Filimonas effusa: one gene and its partner. The protein of the gene in region 2 binds, or shares a complex with, the protein of the main gene of each other region. Links are inferred from orthologs where the notes say so. Each region holds a gene or a part of one and is shown on either strand. Other genes may lie near its edges.

The links.
Region 1: the proteins of ESB13_RS14245 (region 2) and smc are in contact, whole or in part, in a crystal structure (PDB 3ZGX), measured with the Bacillus subtilis proteins. The link is inferred for Filimonas effusa from one-to-one orthologs.

The regions. Positions count from the first base shown.
Region 1 is NZ_SDHZ01000001.1:2,470,752-2,481,540, forward strand. What follows is about bases 3,626-7,718. They hold smc (chromosome segregation protein SMC), read right to left. Parts: upstream 7,348-7,718; coding sequence 3,826-7,347; downstream 3,626-3,825. Other genes in these bases: ESB13_RS09210 (hypothetical protein), read right to left, coding at 3,626-3,757; fabF (beta-ketoacyl-ACP synthase II), read left to right, coding at 7,539-7,718. In the rest of the region: ESB13_RS09190 (hypothetical protein), read right to left, coding at 1-298; ESB13_RS09195 (hypothetical protein), read left to right, coding at 584-976; ESB13_RS09200 (response regulator), read right to left, coding at 973-2,031; ESB13_RS09205 (PAS domain-containing sensor histidine kinase), read right to left, coding at 2,042-3,274; more of ESB13_RS09210, read right to left, coding at 3,320-3,625; more of fabF, read left to right, coding at 7,719-8,783; ESB13_RS09225 (hypothetical protein), read right to left, coding at 9,050-9,712; hexitol phosphatase HxpB, read right to left, coding at 9,732-10,400; ESB13_RS09235 (SIMPL domain-containing protein), read right to left, coding at 10,467-10,789. UniProt on the Bacillus subtilis protein: Required for chromosome condensation and partitioning.
Region 2 is NZ_SDHZ01000002.1:720,263-729,697, forward strand. Bases 2,194-4,932 are described here. They hold ESB13_RS14245 (segregation and condensation protein A), read right to left. Parts: upstream 4,109-4,932; coding sequence 3,278-4,108; downstream 2,194-3,277. Other genes in these bases: dxs (1-deoxy-D-xylulose-5-phosphate synthase), read left to right, coding at 2,194-3,015; mscL (large conductance mechanosensitive channel protein MscL), read right to left, coding at 4,223-4,651; ESB13_RS14255 (PPK2 family polyphosphate kinase), read right to left, coding at 4,715-4,932. Outside these bases: ESB13_RS14235 (sensor histidine kinase), read right to left, coding at 1-773; more of dxs, read left to right, coding at 1,039-2,193; more of ESB13_RS14255, read right to left, coding at 4,933-5,464; frr (ribosome recycling factor), read right to left, coding at 5,658-6,221; ESB13_RS14265 (transketolase), read left to right, coding at 6,342-7,187; ESB13_RS14270 (DUF3857 domain-containing protein), read right to left, coding at 7,288-9,435. UniProt on the Bacillus subtilis protein: Participates in chromosomal partition during cell division. May act via the formation of a condensin-like complex containing Smc and ScpB that pull DNA away from mid-cell into both cell halves.

The DNA of each region.
Region 1 (10,789 bases), on a different replicon or contig from region 2:
GCTCCAGCTGATCCATTTTAACAGGCAAGTGATCATCGCTGTCAAATCCACTACGCTTTGCTAACTCTTTACGCGTAGCGGCGATATTCGCCTTTATGTCGTTTAAAAGATTTTCTATTACCTCCGTATGAAGGCTAAACTGGTTTTCGTAATGTTCTACTTCAGCCAAAACTTCCTGGGCAGCATTCTTAGAAGCCACTTCGTTGAGCCTTTGCCGTAGTATCAGGATCTCTTCTTTGTAAAACTGTAGCGCACGAACCCAGTCGTTGTGCGTACTGTTCAGGTGGCGAATATTCATATTTCTGTCATTTAGAGCACAAAGAAACAAAGCAATCAAACGTTAGGCAATGATCAATATCTGCCTGATTATAACACACATCAGTATAAGGAATGATGGTAATCATTTATAAAGGCAATTGCCTCCACTACTTTTGTGTAAGTTTTTGATCTCATCCTGCTACCACAGCCAACTGTAGAAAGGATGTAAGAAAACACACATAAACAATGATTATAGTCACTATTTGTAATGATTTTAAGCAGATTCTTGCAGATAGGGCCGCTTTACATTTGAAGATTACTCAGGATGACAAACCGCATAAACAATAAAGAACCAGCTCCGATAGAAGCCAAGCAGTGGCTTGTCATATTGGATGAACTAAGGCAGGTGAATATATTGCTTAAGAATAGGCTGGTACATGCGCTCAAGCAGGATGTAAGCCGGAATTTCATAGAAACAGCAGAATACTATCACCAGAAATTCATAGATAAAGACCAGTTGATCAGACTGTTACGCCACGATATCACCAGCCTCCTCGAAGAGCATATCGATGCACAGGACGATAGTGCACCCTGGTTAAGCCGTTTCTTTACCCTGGAAAAAGATATGCAGCGCATCATCTCCGAATTCAGCGGAATGAAAGCTGCCTTTGAAACCTATTTATCAGAGAAACAAGATGTCCGTGCCACCGGCTCCTAGTTCAGCATGTTTTCGAGCTTGGTATAATTCAACACCTGGATTTGACTACCCTGAATACTGATCATCCCTTCTTCCTTAAACTCACTCAAAGTCCTGATCAGTGACTCCTTGGCAACACCCGCAATGGCCGCAAGGTTCTCGCGGGAAAAATCGATGGTAAAGGCGCTGTTTTTAGTAGGATTGTATTTTTTATAAAGGGCGACAAGCGTGTCTGCCACTTTTTTACGAAGAGAATTGTAGGCGATATTTAATAACTGGTCCTCTTTTTCATTGATATTCTTAGCCAGAATGCCAATAAATTTCTTCATCACCACCGGATTTGAGCCAAGTAACTGCTCAAATTCGGAACGGGGTATCATAGCCAGCTCCGTTTCTTCAAGCGCTTCGGCATTCTCACGATAAGTCCTGCCCTCCAGTAAAGCCATGTATCCAAGAAAATCACCTTCGGCATATAGGTTGGTTATCAACTCTTTACCGTCGTCGTTCCGCTTGTAACACTTTACTTTCCCCTTGATAATATAGTATAAACGCGAAGGATGGTTCCCCTCGGCATAAATGAGTTGCTTTTTCCTGAACTTATCGGTGCTGCGGTCTTCCTTCAAAGCTTCCAGGTAATCTTTACCCGACGAAATATTGATCAGCTCGTCAACACCGGAAATATCTTTCGCAAATTCCTGCCTTAACAGGCTCGCCTTACGCAAACGGCTTTCAATAGCACTGAGCAGCTCCGCCCCCTCAAAAGGTTTGGTGATATAATCATCAGCCCCCATTTCCATCCCCTTTCTTATCTCAGAACGTTCCGATTTTGCAGTAAGGAATATAAAAGGAATGTTCTGAAGCGCATTATTACGTTGCAGCATGTGCAGCACGCCATAACCGTCAAGTACCGGCATCATAATATCGCAAATGATAAGATCAGGCTTGTGCTGTTGCGCCAGCGCCACCCCCTCTTTTCCATCTGCAGCCGCTACCACCTCGTATCCTGCGAGCTCCAGGATCTCCGTCATATTCTCCCTGATTTCCGTATTGTCTTCGATAAGTAAGATCTTCTGCATATCTGTAAAGTTATTGCGGATTTTGAATTTGGAAAACAACTTCAAAGGTAGTACCCTGATTTAATTCACTGTGACAGCTCACGGTACCATTCATAAGTTCAGCATATTTGGCAATGATATGCAGCCCCAGCCCCGTACCCTGTATATTGGTGACATTGGCTCCCCTGAAAAAACGTTCGAACAGGTGCTGCTGGTCCTCTTTCGATATACCCAGCCCCTGGTCTTTACATGTAATGGTTAACGTGTCGTCGGTCTTCCTGCTGGTAAGATAGATCTCCGCTTTTTCCGGCGAAAACTTGATCGCATTCGACAGCAGGTTCATGACAATATGTTTCAGTAAGCTCGCATCGAGCGTTACCAGTAATTCGCCTTCATGATTGTAAACGATCTTTTGCTCTTTCTTGAGCAAACCGTTCATCTCGGGTATAATATGCTGTATATGCTGCGGTACGTCGAAAGAGGTATAACGCACCTGGATCTTACCCTCTTCAATTCTTCCCACAGAAAGAAAATCATTCAATATATCGGTAAGCATATTAACGGAAGAAACAATACGTGAAACGTGTTTCTCCCTTTTATGATGGTCAACAGCCTCCACATACTTCGAAATAAGATAGGCAGAAGACAATACCGTGCTCAGCGGCGTCCGGAACTCATGCGAAGCAAGCGATACAAAACGCGATTTCAGCTCACTCAGCTCTTTCTCCTTCTCCAAAGCCATCCGCAGGTCGGTTTCAGCCTGGGCCAGCTGCTCTACCGTACCGGTGAGCGACTGTGTACGCTCCGCAATTTTCTCTTCCAGTTGCTCATTCAGTCGCTTCAGCGCCTGCTCCGCCTCCTTGCGTTTCGAAATATCACTCAGGAATGCAATGACAAAACGGCCGTTTTCGGTTTCATGATTACCAAGACTCACCTCTACAGAAAACTCTTCCCCATTCTTTTTAATGCCGAAAAGATCCATTCCCAACCCCATGGGCCGGCTTTTGGGATGCTCATTGTAATGCTGAACATGATCCTTATGCCGATGATGAAAACGGGCAGGGATCAGTTTCTCGATAGGCTGACCTACCAGTTCTTCCTGCGTGTACCCGAATTGTTTCAGGAGGAAAGGGTTGACCATAACGATCAAACCTTGCTCATTAGCCACCAGTATGCCCATAGAGGCATGATCGAAAAGCACACTGAAGCTTACATTCGTATCCTTGTCCATTATTCCGTCGTTGAAATTTGTAGAGTGCAACAAATGTATATTTTTTCAATACTTAAACGCCACGTTTACGGTGCAAATTTAATCCTTGTATTTTCTTTTTCGCTGTGGGATAAGCATTTGTTGTTCTTCGGCAAGCGCTTCGGGGGTAGGATTGCTGGTAACCTGAACGGCAATCTGGAACAGGGCCAACAGCATTAACACCGAGCCAAGCGCCTCACCCCAGGTGATCCAATACCCCCACCACCTGTAAACCTGTGCTTTCTGCGGAGAGGCTTCTTCATAGATCACACGTGTACGCTGCCCCTCCTTCCATTGCCTTCCCGGGTAATGCGCAGCAACCTCATACCTGTCTTTTCCAACCGTAAAAACCGCCACAGGAATGGTATTATCGACACTGTCTTTTGTAAAATGAATGGTCGCCGGACTCAGCACTCCGTCGAAATAGTCCGGCTGCCTCGAAAACAGCACATAAAGACCAAAACACACAAAATAAAGGACAGCTACAATTTTATACACAAATCAGATTTACAGCTTTCAGGGTCGTTGTTTTAATCGGGGATCACATGCTGCGCACCCGGCTGTACTTAGTTACTCAAACTTCTGAAGTCAACCGGCACCAGTTTACTTACCCCGGGCTCCTGCATCGTTACCCCATAGATAACATCCACAGCACTCATGGTAGTTTTGTTGTGCGTTACAATAATGAACTGGGAATTTTCACTGAATCGCTGGATCATTTGCGTGAATTTACCCACGTTGGCGTCGTCAAGCGGCGCATCCACCTCATCGAGGATACAGAACGGCGCAGGCTTGATCAGGTAGATCGCAAACAACAGGGCAGTAGCCGTCAGCGTTTTCTCACCACCGCTCAGCTGGGTGATGGAAGAAGGCCGTTTTCCCTTGGGCTTCGCAATGATATCGATACCCGTTTCAGCCAGGTTCTCAGGGTTTATAAGCACCATATCCGCCGTATCTTCTTCCGTGAACAGCGCCTTAAATACCTTCTGGAAGTTCTCACGCACCTGGTTGAATGTATCCAGGAACTGCTGGTTGGCCGTAGCCTCTACCTCCTGGATGGTTTGTAAAAGACTGTCTTTGGCGGAAACCAGGTCATTCTTCTGCTCCAGGATGAATTCATAACGTTTCTTCATCTCCTGGTAAGCTTCAATGGCCGTAGGGTTCACCTCACCCATATTTTCCATCCGCTTTTTCATACGGTCGGAGGTAGCCTGCAAGTCTTCCAGCGGAACATCCGTCGTACGCGGCTGGTCGATAATATCGTCAAGATCGATACGGAACTCTACATTCAGCCTTTCCTTCATGCCGGAAAGCTGTAACTTAAGTTCGTTGAGCTTATCCTTTACTTCGCTTAGCAGGTGATCGATCATTTCGCGGCTCTTGATCTTCATCCTAAGCTCGCTTTCCTTTTCCTGCAATGCGTTACGAAGGTTATAATAGGTTTGGTCGGCTTCGTTCAGTTTTCTTTCCTCTTCTTCTTTTTTACGCATCATTTCCAGCAGCATCTCTTCGGAGCCAACAAGCGCTTTCTGGCCTTCCGCAATGCTTTCAGAAGCCTCTGCCAGCTGGTGGGTGTTGCTGGCTACCTGGTCGTGCAGTTCTTTCAGTTGGTTTTCTTTAAATACCAGCTCCTGCTTCAGCGCACCGATCTTACTTTGCTGGCGCGTAAGCTGCAGATTACTTTCGTTGAATTGTGCCGAAGCAAAATTGTACTCCTGCTCGGCCTGGTAATAATCCTGTTCCACCATCTTCAGCGATTCGCTGGTCTCCTGGAGCTGATCATTCAACGATTGCAGCACCTCCCGCGTATCGGCAATAGCATCCTGCTCGTCCTGCATACGCAGATCGGTATCCTCGAGGCGCTGTTGCGCCTGCTGACGGGCAGCCTGCAGGTTTTCTATCTTATTGCGGGTGGCAAAAAGCTGGTTGGTCAGTTGGTTGATCTCCGATTCCGTTTGGCGGATCGCACTTTCTTTCAGCTGTTCATTAAAGGCAATTACCTGGTTGTGCAGGGCCTGGATATCGGCTTTCAGCTTGTTTACCACAGCATCCTGTGCAACAATTTCTTCGTGTAATTTTTCGAGGTTCTTGGCGCGGCCTATCTTCTTACCCTCGAAAAGACCAACACTACCACCGGTAAGGGTGTATTTCCCTTTAACGTATTTGCCGGTTTTCTCCAGCACTACGGCGCCGTTGCTGTTGCTCAGCGCTTCCTCGCTCTCCGCGATGTAAACATTGCCCAGCAGGTATTCGGCAAGCTGGCGGTACTGCGCATCTACTTCAATTACATCCATAGCACTGAAGCTATGGGCGGGAGCAGCGCCTTCCACTTTAATACCGCGGAACTGGTCGAGCATGAAGAAATTGGCCTTACCCTTTTTATGGGCGTCCAGCAGGTGAACCGCCTGAAGCCCTTCTTCCAGGTTATTCACCACGTAATAGTTCAGGTAAGGCTCCAGCACGTTTTCTACAGCGGCACGGAACTCCTCCTTTACATAAATGATATCGGATAAAATAGGCGCGGTATGATTCCACTCCTTATTGTTATGCAGGAATTTAACACTCTCGGGATAACCTTCCATGCTGTCGATCAAACTCTTCAGCAGGTCGTGCTCATTACGCTTTTTATCGAGCGTACGGGTTTCTTCCGCAAGACTGTTGCGCAACGCCTCCATCTGCGACTGGGCAGTTAAGATCTGCTCCTTGGTACGCTCCTGGTGCTCCTGTAATTGCTGCAAATCGATACGTTTGCCTTCCAGCACCTCTTCTTTTTCCTGCAGCTCACGCTCCAGCTGTTGTACCTGCAGATCGCGGTTTTGCTGTTCTTCGTTCAGTTGCGCGAAAGAACGCTGTAAGTTCTGGATAGAGGTATCCGCTACCGCCACCTTTTTCTCCGCTTCAAACTGGTTACGCTGGATCTGCTGGTATTGCGCCCGTAAAGCATCTACACCGCTGCGTTTTTCATCGAACAGGCGGCGTTTGTCTTCAATATCCATCTTAGCCGTTTCTACCTTGTCCTGTAAATCGGCAAGACGCGACTGCTCTTCTCCCACCTGGATCTGGGTGTACTGGATGGAGTCTTCAATATTTTTAACCTGTCCCTCTGCTTTCTGCAGAAAATCTCTCAGGCTGTTTTCTTTTTCACGGAGGTATTGCAGCTTTTGGGTAGCCAGGTTCTTTTCATTTTCCTTGGTCCGCACCTGCTGCTGTAACTCGTTGAATTCGTATTGTTTGGCTTGTAAAGCGCGTTCTTTTTCAATGAAACCAACCTTCTCCTGCTCTATAGCGGCGTCTTCAGTCGCTATCTCAGCTTCGAGACGGAGCTTTTTATCGGTTTCCGTATCGTGCTGTTCGTTGAGTTCCTTGTAAGTGATGTTAAACCCTTCGAGAGAGGCCTTGGCCAGCTCTACGGCAATCTCCTTGTATTCTTTTTTGATCTCGTAATACTTCTCCGCCTTTTTAGCCTGGTTTTCAAGCGTCTTCAACTGGTTGTTGATCTCGAATAACAAGTCCTCGATACGGTTCAGATCCTGCTCCGTAGCATCGAGTTTAGATTTCGCTTCCTTTTTACGGGTTTTATAAATGGTGATACCAGCCGCTTGTTCCAGCATACGCCGGCGGCTGTTTTCCTTGTCCTTGATAATATCGTCAACCATGCCCAGCTCAATGATGGCATAGCTGTCCGTGCTAACCCCGGTATCCATGAACAGGTTGTGGATGTCTTTCATACGACAGGCCACATCATTCAGGCGGTATTCGCTGTCCCCGTTTTTATAGAAACGGCGCGTAATGGTAACGGTACTGAACTCCGTAGGCAGCAGGTTCTTGGTGTTCTCGAAAGTGAGGCTTACCTCCGCAAGCCCGCTGGGACTGCGTGTTTTACTTCCGTTAAACACCAGCGCCTCCAGGTTCTCGCTTCGCAGGGCCGAGATCTTCTGCTCCCCTATCACCCAGCGGATAGAGTCGATAATATTGCTTTTCCCACAGCCATTGGGACCAATGATTCCGGTAATACCTTCATCAAAGTTCACGACAGTTTTATCGGCAAAACTCTTGAAACCTTTAATTTCTAATTGTTTTAATCTCACAATTACCCATTTTAGCAACTGCGAACATAAGCGAAAAAGGCAAAAAAACGGGTTTTCAGTTGCCGATTGTGGACAATTGGTGCGCAGGCGCTCCATCCGACACCTATTTTCAGTGGTGAATCCGTATTTGTTTTCCTACCGTTTTAGCCCTTATTTTTGCCGGCGAATAAACAAAGTGTAGTAAACCATATATGAGACGAGTTGTAGTTACGGGGATCGGCGCATTGACGCCCTTAGGAAATAACGTGAATGACTTCTGGGCAGGATTAATAGCTGGAAAAAGCGGCGCAGCGCCCATCACACGTTTCGACGCTTCCAAATTTAAAACCAGGTTCGCCTGCGAGTTGAAAAATTTCGACCCGCTTAACCATATCGAAAAAGCAGAAGCCAGGCGCTATGATCTGTTTACACAGTATGCCCTGATTTCTACTGAAGAAGCGATCAAAAACGCCAATATCGACTTTTCAACGCTGAATAAAGACCGTATCGGCGTTATCTGGGGCTCCGGGAACGGCGGCATCAATACCTTCCAGGACCAGGTAATGGAATTTGCGAAAGGAGACGGCACTCCCCGTTTCAACCCTTTCTTCATTCCTAAAATGATCGTGGATATCGCTTCAGGTATCATTTCCATTAAACACGGCCTGCGCGGGGTAAATTTTACAACCGTATCGGCTTGTGCTACCTCCAATACCGCTATCATCGACGCCTTCAACTATATCCGTTGGGGTAAAGCCGACATGATCATCACCGGCGGTTCCGAAGCACCTATCAATGAAAGTGGCATCGGCGGCTTCAACGCAGCTAAAGCATTGTCTACCAATAACGATAACTACCTCGAGGCTTCCCGTCCTTTCGACGTGAACCGCGATGGTTTCGTTATGGGCGAAGGCTCCGGCACCCTCATTCTCGAAAGTTATGAGCATGCCATCAAACGTGGCGCTCCTATCCTCGCCGAAGTAGCCGGCGGCGGTATGGCCGGCGATGCCTACCACCTGACCGGCACACATCCCGATGGCGACGGCGCTTACCTGGGTATGCAGGCCGCCCTTGAAGACGCAGGTTTGCAGGCATCCGATGTCGACTACCTGAATGCACACGCCACCTCTACGCCTACAGGCGATAACAGCGAACTGAAAGCAGCGGAAAGAATGTTTGGCGCCAATACAAGCCTGAACGTCAGCGCTACCAAATCAATGACCGGCCACCTGCTGGGTGCTGCCGGCGCCATTGAAGCCATCGCTTGTATCAAAGCCATCCAGGAAGGAATTATCCCGCCAACCATCAATACAAAAGAACCGGAACCGGCTTTTGCAGAGAAATTCAACCTCACCCTGGGTCAAGCCCAGAAGAAAACCGTAAACGTTGCCATGAGCAACACGTTCGGTTTCGGCGGGCACATAGCCACCAGCATCTTCAAAAAATTAGATGCATAAACAGCATTACAGGCAGTTACCGGATGCACGTTAAGTAAATCATAGGTAAGGATCATAAGTGCTCCCTGATATCTGGAAAATAACAATAGCCCCGCAAAACCGGGGCTATTGTTATTTTAGGGCCAATGCTAAAAAAATGCGGCTTTTTAAAGAAGCTCTTGAGAAGCTTTAAAGAAGCTTTAAGGAAGCTTTGAGGCGTACTTGCCGAAACCGCCCTTTTTTTTAGCAAAAGCCGAATTTTCTTAGCAAAATGAAATCGTGGGCAATTAAGAATCAATGCCAAGGATAAGATAAATCACACCTGCGGAACTCCGGTGTACTTCTATATAAGATAAATAAAGGTCGGAGATATCATGGCCCCAAATCCCATATTCGCCATCTGTTTCATTCCGGTTAATAAGCCCCTCCCTTTTTTCTGCAGGAACCGTTTTGGTTTTGGCTGAAGCCTCCTCCTTCCGGTAAATCGAATGGTAAATGCTGCTGACATGCTCAATCATTTCCTTTCTTGAAAACCCACCCTTCTTAGTAGTAAGTTCAAAATTCGCCGGCCGGTTCAACGGATAATCAGCAACAACCACAACCTTTGCATAAGGAAGTATCATTTCATTGGGATTAACCAGGTTAGGAAGTGATTGCTCGGGTTTATCAATACTGATTCCCCCAATCAAACCATTTTGGGCATATTGTTTTTCCTCCTTTGTCACCGCCTTTAAGAAAATATCAATGGTTGATATAGCTGGCCCTATGGTGTCTTGCGAACCAGTTGGCAACGCAATACCAGCCAAGCTATCTGCAAAAGCTAAATCAGTATCGATCGAATTCTTTCCATGAGTAGCAGCAGTATTGTCTGTAGCACCTTTCTTTTGACCACAGCTACAGTTAAGTATACTCCATAAAAAGGCGAAGAAAACCAGGTTTCGTGTCATCATATTCAGGGTTGTTATTTCTCTACCCAATTATATCCAGGTGCAGCTGCCCAAAGTTCTGAAGCGAAGAAAGCTTAAGGTCTGCTGCGCCCCAACGCTCCTCCTTTAACTGCGAATGGTGTGGCACCACTACGCATTTCATACGCGCAGCTTTGGCGGCGATCATGCCATTGAACGAGTCTTCAAAAGCAATACAGCTGGTAGGCGCTACATCCAATTTGGCGGCACAATCGAGATACACCTGCGGATGTGGTTTACCGTAAGCCAGTTGACCCGCCGAAGCGGTGGCATTAAGAAAATTGCGGATGCCGCAGATATCCACCACCAGTTCTATCAATCCCTGCGGCGAAGAAGATGCCAGTCCTATCTTAAATTCGTGCTGGGCAAAGAAATCGAAGATATAGCCCACACCAGGCATGATTTTGCCTTTGGCAGCAACTTTATCGGATACCAGCTGAATGATCTCCTGCTCTCCCTTGGGATCTTCCGATTCAGGGATATTATGAAAACGAAACCACCACTGCACAAACTCCCTGGTGCGGAGTCCGGTAGTGGTGGCATATTGTTCATGAGATAATTTAAACCCGTATTTACTGAACAGTTCATCTGCTGCCTCGGCCCATAACGGCTCACTGTCTATCAATAAGCCATCCATATCAAAAATAACTGTGTCCAGTAAACGTTTGCCCATAATGCTGAATTGTAGGTGTGTGGTTTTATTATGGGCGCAAAGATAACAGGATTTACCTCAGTGTACTTACTTCAGTAAAAACGTAACCATCACGCTGAACTGCAGCTTGATCTTCTTGAAATCAACGTTCATGGGAGCAGCAGCAACCTCATCCATCATTGCATTCGCATACATACGCGCCTGCGGATATACCACATCGGAACCTTCATTCATATCATTGATGGTAAGTGCACCTGCTACCTGCTCGTCTATGGCGCCGGCCAGATATACCGCTTTTTCTTTAGCCGATTTAATCGCCTGTATCTTCAGCTGTTTCTTGTACTCAGTTAATTTACTGTGAGAAACACGGGAAATATTAAAGCTTTGTGTGGCTTCATCATCCAGCTTTT
Region 2 (9,435 bases):
ATCATGGGTGGCACGGGCTGGTCGAGTGTATCTTCATCGATATCGTAAGCGACGTTGAGCCTGTCTTCGAAGCGAATGTATTCGAGGGCCAGGTAGTCTTTTACGATATTGAGTTCTTTTTCAAGGGGTGTTGTTTCCTGTTTTTCGGCCTGCATACTGCTACGCAGTAAGTTACTTAATTCTGTGATAGCGGTACGGGCGCGCTGCGGATTTTCATCGACCAGTGCGCGGATGCTGTTGAGGGCGTTGAAAATGAAGTGCGGGTTGATATGCGCTTTGATGGTTTTCAGCTGGAGTTCTTTTACGAGGCTTTCGAGCCTGATCTTATCCATCATTTCGGCCCTGTTCCTTACTATATAATGATAAGTGAAGTAGATGAGGTTCCACATGAGCAGGAAGAGGAAGGTGCCCATGGAGGCTCTCAGCAGCTTTTTCAGGGAAGAGGTTTCCTGGCTCACGCCTGTTTTGGCGCCTATCAGTTCTTCGAGGCTGATACTCAGGAATGCGTATAAAAACGCGAAGAGCAGTGCTGAAGAGAGCAGGTACATGAACTGCTTCGAGACATCTAACCGTAACAGTCCCAATGACTTGATTAGAGTTCTGAGCAAATGGGTAACGGCCAGGCCAATGAGGGCATCGCCCACCAGCATGTGAAAGAACAGGGGCTGCGGTTCGTGGGGGATGGTATAAAAAAAGAAGCCGTAAATGATACAGTACGCGCTCCATCCGGTTATCTGGCAGATCCAATAGGGGGATAAGATTTTCTTTCTCATGGCCATGTACCAAAAATAAATAAGGAAGACGGCATTAAGGATTTGATTTGTGACCAGAGGCCAAATGGCTGGCTAACTGGTGTTGGTTAGGGTGGCGGGGTGGTGTTGGAGGAGGGGCGGGCGTTTAGGGGCCGGGGGTGGCGTTGGAGCGCCGGGGGGTGGCGTTGGGGGGAAACCCGGCGCGTTTATTGTGAAAATGAGGATCAATAATTTAGGGATGTGCACACTGGTAAAAGCCCTATTTTTACAAAATAAATTTCGATCAATGACTATAACACCTGGCCCCCTGCTGAATGGAATTGACAGTCCTGAGGATCTCAAAAAGCTAAGCCGGGAACAACTACACCAGATATGCGACGAGTTGCGTCAATACATCATTGACGTGGTGAGCGTATATGGCGGGCATTTTGCTGCCAGTTTGGGAGTAGTAGAATTAAGTGTAGCGCTTCATTATGTGTATAATACGCCTTACGACCAACTGGTATGGGACGTGGGTCACCAGGCCTACGGGCATAAGATACTTACGGGCAGGCGCGACAGTTTTCCTACCAACCGGAAATACAATGGGATCAGCGGTTTTCCCAAACGCGGCGAAAGCGAATACGATACGTTTGGCGTAGGGCATTCTTCCACTTCCATATCCGCGGCATTGGGTATGGCCATTGCTGCGAAATATAAAGGCGAGAACCGCAAGTCGGTAGCTATCATCGGTGATGGCGCCATGACGGCGGGGATGGCTTTTGAGGCGCTGAACCATGCGGGTGTTGCCGACGCCGATATGCTCGTGATATTGAACGACAATTGCATGAGCATCGATCAGAACGTGGGTGCACTCAAAGAATACCTGACTGATATTTCGACTTCACAGACCTATAATAAATTCCGGGACGATGTATGGCATATCCTGGGAAAACTTCCTGTTGGCAAAAACTTCAGCCGCGATATGGTGGGTAAACTGGAGGCTGGCATCAAAGGAATGGTAAGCCGCAGCAGCAACCTGTTTGAGTCGCTGAAAATGAGGTATTTTGGTCCTATTGACGGGCATAATATCACCAAGCTGGTTGATACGCTTAATGATCTGAAGAAGATACCCGGCCCCAAGCTGCTGCATATTGTAACGGTGAAGGGTAAGGGGTATACGCTGGCAGAACAGGACCAAACCAAATGGCATGCACCGGGATTATTTGATAAGGTGACGGGCGAAATTTACAAGAAGAAGTTTGAAGTTCCCCAGCCTCCCAAGTACCAGGATGTTTTTGGGCATACGCTTGTTGAGCTGGCGGAGCAGAATAAAACGATCATGGGTATTACCCCGGCGATGCCGAGCGGCTGTTCCATGAAATTTATGATGGAAAAGATGCCCGACCGTGCTTTTGACGTGGGTATTTGCGAGCAACATGCTGCAACGCTGAGCGCCGGTATGGCCACGCAAGGTTTGAGGGTGTTCTGTAATATTTACTCTTCGTTCATGCAAAGGGCGTACGACCAGGTGGTACATGATATTGCGATCCAGCACCTGCCTGTAGTGCTTTGTCTTGACCGTGCAGGCCTGGTTGGAGAGGATGGTCCTACCCACCATGGTGCATATGATATTGCTTATTTCCGTTGTATTCCCAATATGGTTATCAGCGCTCCAATGAATGAGCAGGAGTTGCGTAACCTGATGTATACGGCCCAGCTGGAAAGTAATACCTCTCCTTTTGTGATCCGTTATCCGCGTGGGGAGGGTGTGATGCCTGAATGGCGAACTCCTTTCGAGGAAATCACTATCGGTAAGGGCAGGAAACTGAAAGACGGGCGGGATGCAGCGATCTTATCGTTTGGCCACCCCGGCAACTTTGCCACTGCGGCTATCAGGGAGCTGCGTACCGAAGGTCTTGACCCGGCGCATTATGATATCCGTTTTGTAAAGCCACTGGATGAAGCGTTGTTACACGAGGTATTCAGCAAGTACAAACATATTGTTACTGTAGAAGACGGTACTGTAAAAGGCGGGTTTGGCAGCGCCATCCTGGAGTTTATGGCCGAGCATAACTACCAGGCGCAGGTAAGCATACTTGGTGTGCCGGACAGGCTTGTAGAACATGGTACGCTGAAGGAGTTACATCATGAGTGTCACTACGATGCTCCTGCTATTGCGATGGCGGTAAGGCAAATACTGGCCAACCAGGTAAGTGTTACTCCGCATGGGGTGCTGGCTACGGACAACCCGGTTAGTTTCCGGGGGGAGCTGAACGGGTAACATCATTACGCCTGCAGGCGACAAATTAGCAGCATTTTACAGATCTTATATGGCCCTTTGCTTTGCAAGGGGCTTTTTTATACCCGGAGGGCCGGGGTAAGGCGGCTTTGATGGGGGTTATAGGCAGCTTTAATGCGGCTTATAGGCGGCTATATAAAGCGTAGTCTTGTTGCAGGTAGTTGGTGCAGCTATTCTATCAGCCCTGTCATTTGCCGTTTTGTAGCAGGCTGTTGCTGGTTATTATGTATGCTGTCAACTGTTTTTAGAACAATGCGCTTACGGGGCCCTGGCCTTCGCGGTCGTCTTTTCTTTCGTCGTTCATGAAGGTGCTGGTGGGATCTTCTTCCCTTTCCTCGTTCCATTCGAGGATGAAATTGTTCTTTCCCTCTCCTATCATGATGCCCATGTATTTCAGCTGCACCAGTTCCAACAGGGAGAGAAACAGGAAGATGGCATGTACCCTGTCGTTACACACTTCGAAGATCTTTTCGAAAGATACTGTTTTCTCTTTCTGTACCAGTCCCATCATGTGGTGACGGCTATCGTCCATGGTGTAGTTGTATCGTACGACGGTGTGGACCGGTTTGTGGTTTTTGTCGTGGATGCGCTGCATCACCTTTTCGAAGGCTTTCATGAGCTTGAAGAGGGTGATATTCTGGATTTCGGTGCCTTCGGAGGCGTCTTCGCCGATGGAAGACAGTTCTTTCTGGAGGTTACCTCTTTTCACCATGAGCATCCTGATGGCTTCCATTTCGGCCATTTGAGTGGAGGCTTCTTTGAACTTCTTGTATTCCAGGATCTTATCAACCAGTTCCTGGCGGGGATCGATTTCATTACCCTGGGCGTCGATCTCTTTGCGGGGAAGCAGCATTTTTGCTTTGATGCGCATGAGGGTGGACACAAACAGGATGAATTCGCTGGAGAGTTCTATGTTCAGTTTTTCCTGGCTATGCACATACGCAAGGAAATCCTTGATAATATTGTTGATAGGAATATTATAAATATCTAATTCGTCGCGCTCGATGAAAAACAGCAACAGGTCGAAGGGGCCTTCGAACTGCGGGAGTTTGATCTGATAATTAGGCGTTTGCAATACCTGGGAAATTTAAGCTCTGTTACAATTGGGCAAATGTATTGCTAAAGGCCCAACAACGGTAGTTAAAACCGGTGTGGGCCTTTAGAATATGAATATCTTCTGGATAACTGTTTATTTTTTGAGGGAATCGCGGATTTCCATCAACAGTTTTTCGGTAGCGGTAGGGGCAGGAGGTGCTGCCGGTTTGGCTTCTTCTTTGGTGCGCATGCTGTTTATAGCCTTGACCATGAGGAAGATAATAAACGCCAGCAGGATGAAGTTCAGGAGCACTGTCAGGAAGCTGCCATAGGCGAAGATAACGGCGTCGGTTACTTTACGTGCGTCTTCGAGGGGCAGGCCTTTGGCCACATCGCCTTTCAGCACCAGGTAAAGGTTACTGAAATCGGGCTGACCAATGATAGCCGATACGATAGGCATAATGAGGTCTTTTACGACACTGTCGACGATTTTGCCGAATGCAGCACCGATGATAACCCCCACTGCCAGGTCGACGACGTTGCCTTTCATGGCAAACTGCTTGAACTCTTTGATGAAACTCATACGGATTATGTTTTTGAAAGGTGAAAAAAACGATTTGACCTACTGAAACTGATCTGAAAGATCTTATTCTTTCTTAAGTCCGGGGTAGCGCATTTTTAATGATTTCAAAGTATCGCGCAGCGTGGTGGCGATAATATGTTCTTTGTACCAGTTATTATCGGATGGCACGATGGTCCATGGAATTTTGTTACAGGTATGGAAGCAGTCTTCGTAAGCTTTCATGTAGAGTTTCCACAGTTTGGCTTCGGTGAAGTCGGCTTCGTTGTATTTCCATTGTTTTGTTTTATCGTCGAGTCGTTCCTGCAGGCGTTTGGCTTGTTCTTCTTTTGAGATATGCAGGTAGAATTTTAGGATGCTGGTATTGTTATGTTCTTTGAGCAGGTTTTCGAAGTCGTTGATGGCTTTCATGCGTTTGACGGCGGTTTCATCGTCGATCATTTTATGTACGCGGGTGATGAGCACGTCTTCGTACTGAGAGCGGTTAAACACCTGGATCATCCCTTTTGCGGGCGTATCGCGGTGAATGCGCCAGAGGAAGTCGTGACTTAGTTCGCGGGCGGTAGGCGCTTTATATGATTCTACCCTAACGCCCTGTGGGTTAAGATTACCGAACACCTTGCGGATAGCACCATCTTTACCGCTGGCGTCCATGCCCTGGATGATCACGAGCACGGAGTGCTTACTTTCGGCATAGAGCAGGTTTTGCAGCTCGTTGAGCTCTTCGGCCAATTCGAGGTTTTGTTGTTTTACTTTGTCTTTCTCCAGGTTTCCCGGTGCTTTTGTACTGATATCGTCAAGTTTAATTGCTCCCATGTAACAACGTTTCATTAAATATAGAAAAAACTGCGCGCATCATTTGCCTGGCAGCCCATCTAAAATGTTTTGGCCGGAAAATGAACGGCGATATTAACGGAAAGGCCCGTATCATATTCTGACACAGGCCTTTCTAAAAATATTATGCCATTGTGAGCTGAAGTTCTGCGATTCTGCTCTCTGCCATCTATTACTAGATCACCATCATTTCTTTTTCTTTTGCAGCGAGATGTTTGTCTACAAGAGAGATAAAGCGGTCGGTTAATTCCTGTACGCCTTTTTCCGCATCTTTGGCGATGTCTTCGCTGAGGCCATCTTTCTGTAATTTCTTGATGCTTTCGATGGCGTCTCTCCTGATGTTGCGGATAGCTACTTTAGAGAATTCTCCTTCGCCAGCTGCTTTCTTCACCAGTTCTTTTCTTCTTTCCTCTGTAAGCGGCGGCATAAAGAGGCGGATTTGAACGCCATCGTTCTGAGGCGTGATGCCTATGTTGGCCATCATGATAGACCTTTCGATGGGAGCGAGCATATTACGTTCCCAGGGTTGTATGCTGATGGTTCTGGCGTCGAGCACAGTGATGTTTGCCACCTGGCTTATGAGCGTAGGCGCGCCGTAGTATTCAACGGTAAGGCCATCCACCAAAGCCGGACTGGCTTTACCGGCCCGGATCTTTGCCAGCTCAGATTCGAGGTGATTGATCGCCTTTTTCATCAACGATTCTGCGTCATCCAGTATCAGATCCAGTTCTTCTGCCATAATTCTTATTTTTTGATGCGGGCAAAGCTAATAAATCCGTTTAAAAAGGCATTCACTTTTCGCCACGAGGTGCAGGAGAAGTGGTGTTTTTTAGGTAGGTTTGTCAAAATTTATGCTATCATGGCTGATGTTCAAGAGTTAAAACAGATCGCATCCCAGGTTAGACGGGATATTGTACGAATGGTACATGCTGTTCAAAGCGGTCACCCCGGTGGTTCCCTTGGGTGTGCAGACTTTTTAACCACCCTGTACTTTAACGTAATGGAGCACAAACCTGTTCCGTTCAACATGGATGGTACCAACGAAGATTTATTCTTTTTATCGAATGGTCATATATCCCCGGTATTCTACTCGGTACTCGCGCGTTCAGGTTATTTCGACGTAAAAGAACTGGCTACATTCCGCAAAATCAATTCCCGTTTACAAGGGCACCCTACTACGCATGAGCATCTTCCTGGAGTAAGGGTTGCGAGCGGTTCTCTGGGACAAGGTATGAGTGTTGCCATTGGCGCTGCTCTTGCCAAAAAGATCAATGGTGACAAACACCTTGTTTTCTCCCTCCATGGCGATGGTGAATTAGACGAAGGTCAGAACTGGGAAGCTATTATGTTTGCCGGCGCTAAAGGTGTTGACAACCTGATCTCTACTGTAGACCATAACGGCCAGCAAATTGACGGTCCTACTGATAAAGTAATGAATCTTGGCAGCCTGCGTGCTAAATTCGAAGCATTCGGATGGCATGTACTTGAAATGGACGGCAACGATGTTGACGATACTGTGAAAGTTCTCAACGAAGCAAAAGCTTTAACCGGCAAAGGCAAGCCCATTGGCATTATCATGAAAACCGGTATGGGTAAAGGAGTTGATTTCATGGAAGGCAGCCACGAATGGCATGGCATCGCTCCTAACGACGACCAGTTAGCAAAAGCCCTGGCGCAATTACCTGAGACATTAGGTGATTATTAGGACCAGACAGCAGAATGGCAGATTTGCTTCCCCACATAATTTTAAAGGCTGGCTCTATGAGCCAGCCTTTTTTATATTTGATCGCTTCTGATCCACTACATTACTTCATTGCAATCATTTTCTGCTCTGCCTTTACGATCTTTTCGAAGAAAGATTTAAAGGCAACATAATCTGCAGCAGGGATTGTTTTCCTGTCGGCAATGAATTTACGGGTCACTACCAGCTTTGAGGGCGTCACCAGCTTATAGTCGATAGAGAAGCTGATGTTTTTGAACTGTAACGATTCATTGACTGGCAACTCAATAAACTTCTTGCCTTCGGGCGCTACTATGGTTACCTGTGTTTCATATTTATCTACGTCTTCATAATAAGCGTAGTTGATAGGAAGCGTACGGGTATCGGCGGCAAAGTTGTTCAGCGAAGCCACCACGTCGGGATAGACTATGCGGAAGGTTTGCATACTGCCAATTTCGGCTACCTCATCTTTTACGCGATAGCTATAGTTGTAGGTTACCGAATCGTTTAAAGGGGCCAGGTCGTCGAACTTAACAGACAGCAGTTTCACGTTGTTCTTGTAAGAAGATGCAACCGAGGTTTCCATTTCTTTTATCTGCTTTTCTTCATCGAGGTTCAGGTATGTGGCACGTGTGCCGGAAGCAGGATGACCGTACCGGCAGGTGGCAACGCTGGTGATAAGATCATTGCCATCGAATTTGATATCCACCTTTCTTTTCACAACATCTTTTGTACGGTTGCTGGTTGTGAGGTATTTCAACTCGGCAGGCTGTGTTGTTTTACGCAGGGGAATATCGAGGATCAATGCGTTGGTAAGGCTATTGGGCAAACTTGCAAAAGGCAGGTAGTTATCGGTGAGTTCGATGTAATAGGGTTTGCCATCGAGCTGGGCTTTGGCTATACAATGGTTGAATTCAAGAGAAGGCAGGATCATGGCTTTTTCTCCATTGTCTCTTGTGTCGACCAGCACCATCTGGCATTCTATATCGGCCATGCGGCATAACGTGAGGAAAAGATTTGACAGGTCTTTACAGTCGCCCAGTCTTGTATTGAGCGTGAGCGAAGCGCGCTGGGGCACGTGTGAACTCTGGCGGAACGAAACGGAACTGTAGCGGATATTATTTTCGATATAATCGTACAGGATACGGGCCTGCTGGAACTGCGTCAGCTTTTTCCTTTTTTCTGCAGGCAGCAGGGTTTGGAAAAGCGCTGTGATCTCGTAATCTTCTTCGGTGGTATTGCTGGTGAGATCGCGATACCATGTGGCGATATCATTCCATGACGGCAACGTTGATATATGCAATACGGCGCCTACGTCGCAGTTGTTGGGTGCAAGTTTTTCTTCTTTTAATGGTTCACGTCCGCTGGCCTCCCATACATACTGTTTAAAGTTCTCCACTTTTGAAATAACAGGTTTGAAGCCGGTGCTGTTTACCACTTCATATTTCACCGGCTGGTTTTCGGGCAGCAGCAGGGTATACTTTGCATAGGCAGTATAGATCTGTCCGTCGAAGTGGAACTGATCCCAATACTCTTTTGCAAACCTGCCGTACACATAGTTTTGAAGACGATATTTGAACACCAATACATCGCCTACACCCAGGTTGGTGAACACCACTTCGTTACCATTACGTTCACCTTTGATAGTAGCGCCGGAAGCTTTTACGACTTCTGCTTTTTCGATCAGCAGTTGCTGGGAATTGCCATAACCGATGCTGGATTCTTTGTATTTATCGATACCTTTTTCGTTGGTAATCTTGATCATGAAGAGGATATACTCTTCGGTAGCGCCGCCGGGATGCATCACCACATTCTTTTCATCGTGCAGGATGTAATAACCATAGTCGGTGTTTTTGGCCTCTTCCGGTTTATCCTTTTTGATGGTAGCTTCTATATCGGTTTGCGGGAATAAGGTGTAAGTTTCCGACTTACCGTTCAGCTTACGTATTTTATTGATCACAGTGTATTGATTGGGATCGTAAAGCAGCGATTTTTCGTAAGCAGCAATGGCTTCTTCCGTTTGTTTTTTCTCGCTTTTGATATCGCCTAGCTGTTCCCAGTAATTTTCGTCATAAGGAGAAAGGTCGAGGGCCTGTTTTACAAACTGTTCCGCCTTATCATATTTTTTCTCGCCATAGAAATAGTTCGACATATGAATAAGTTCTGCCGGATCGTAGGGAGCGATCTTCTGCAAAAATTGTTTTTGCTGGAAGCTTTTATCGCTTTGGCCCTG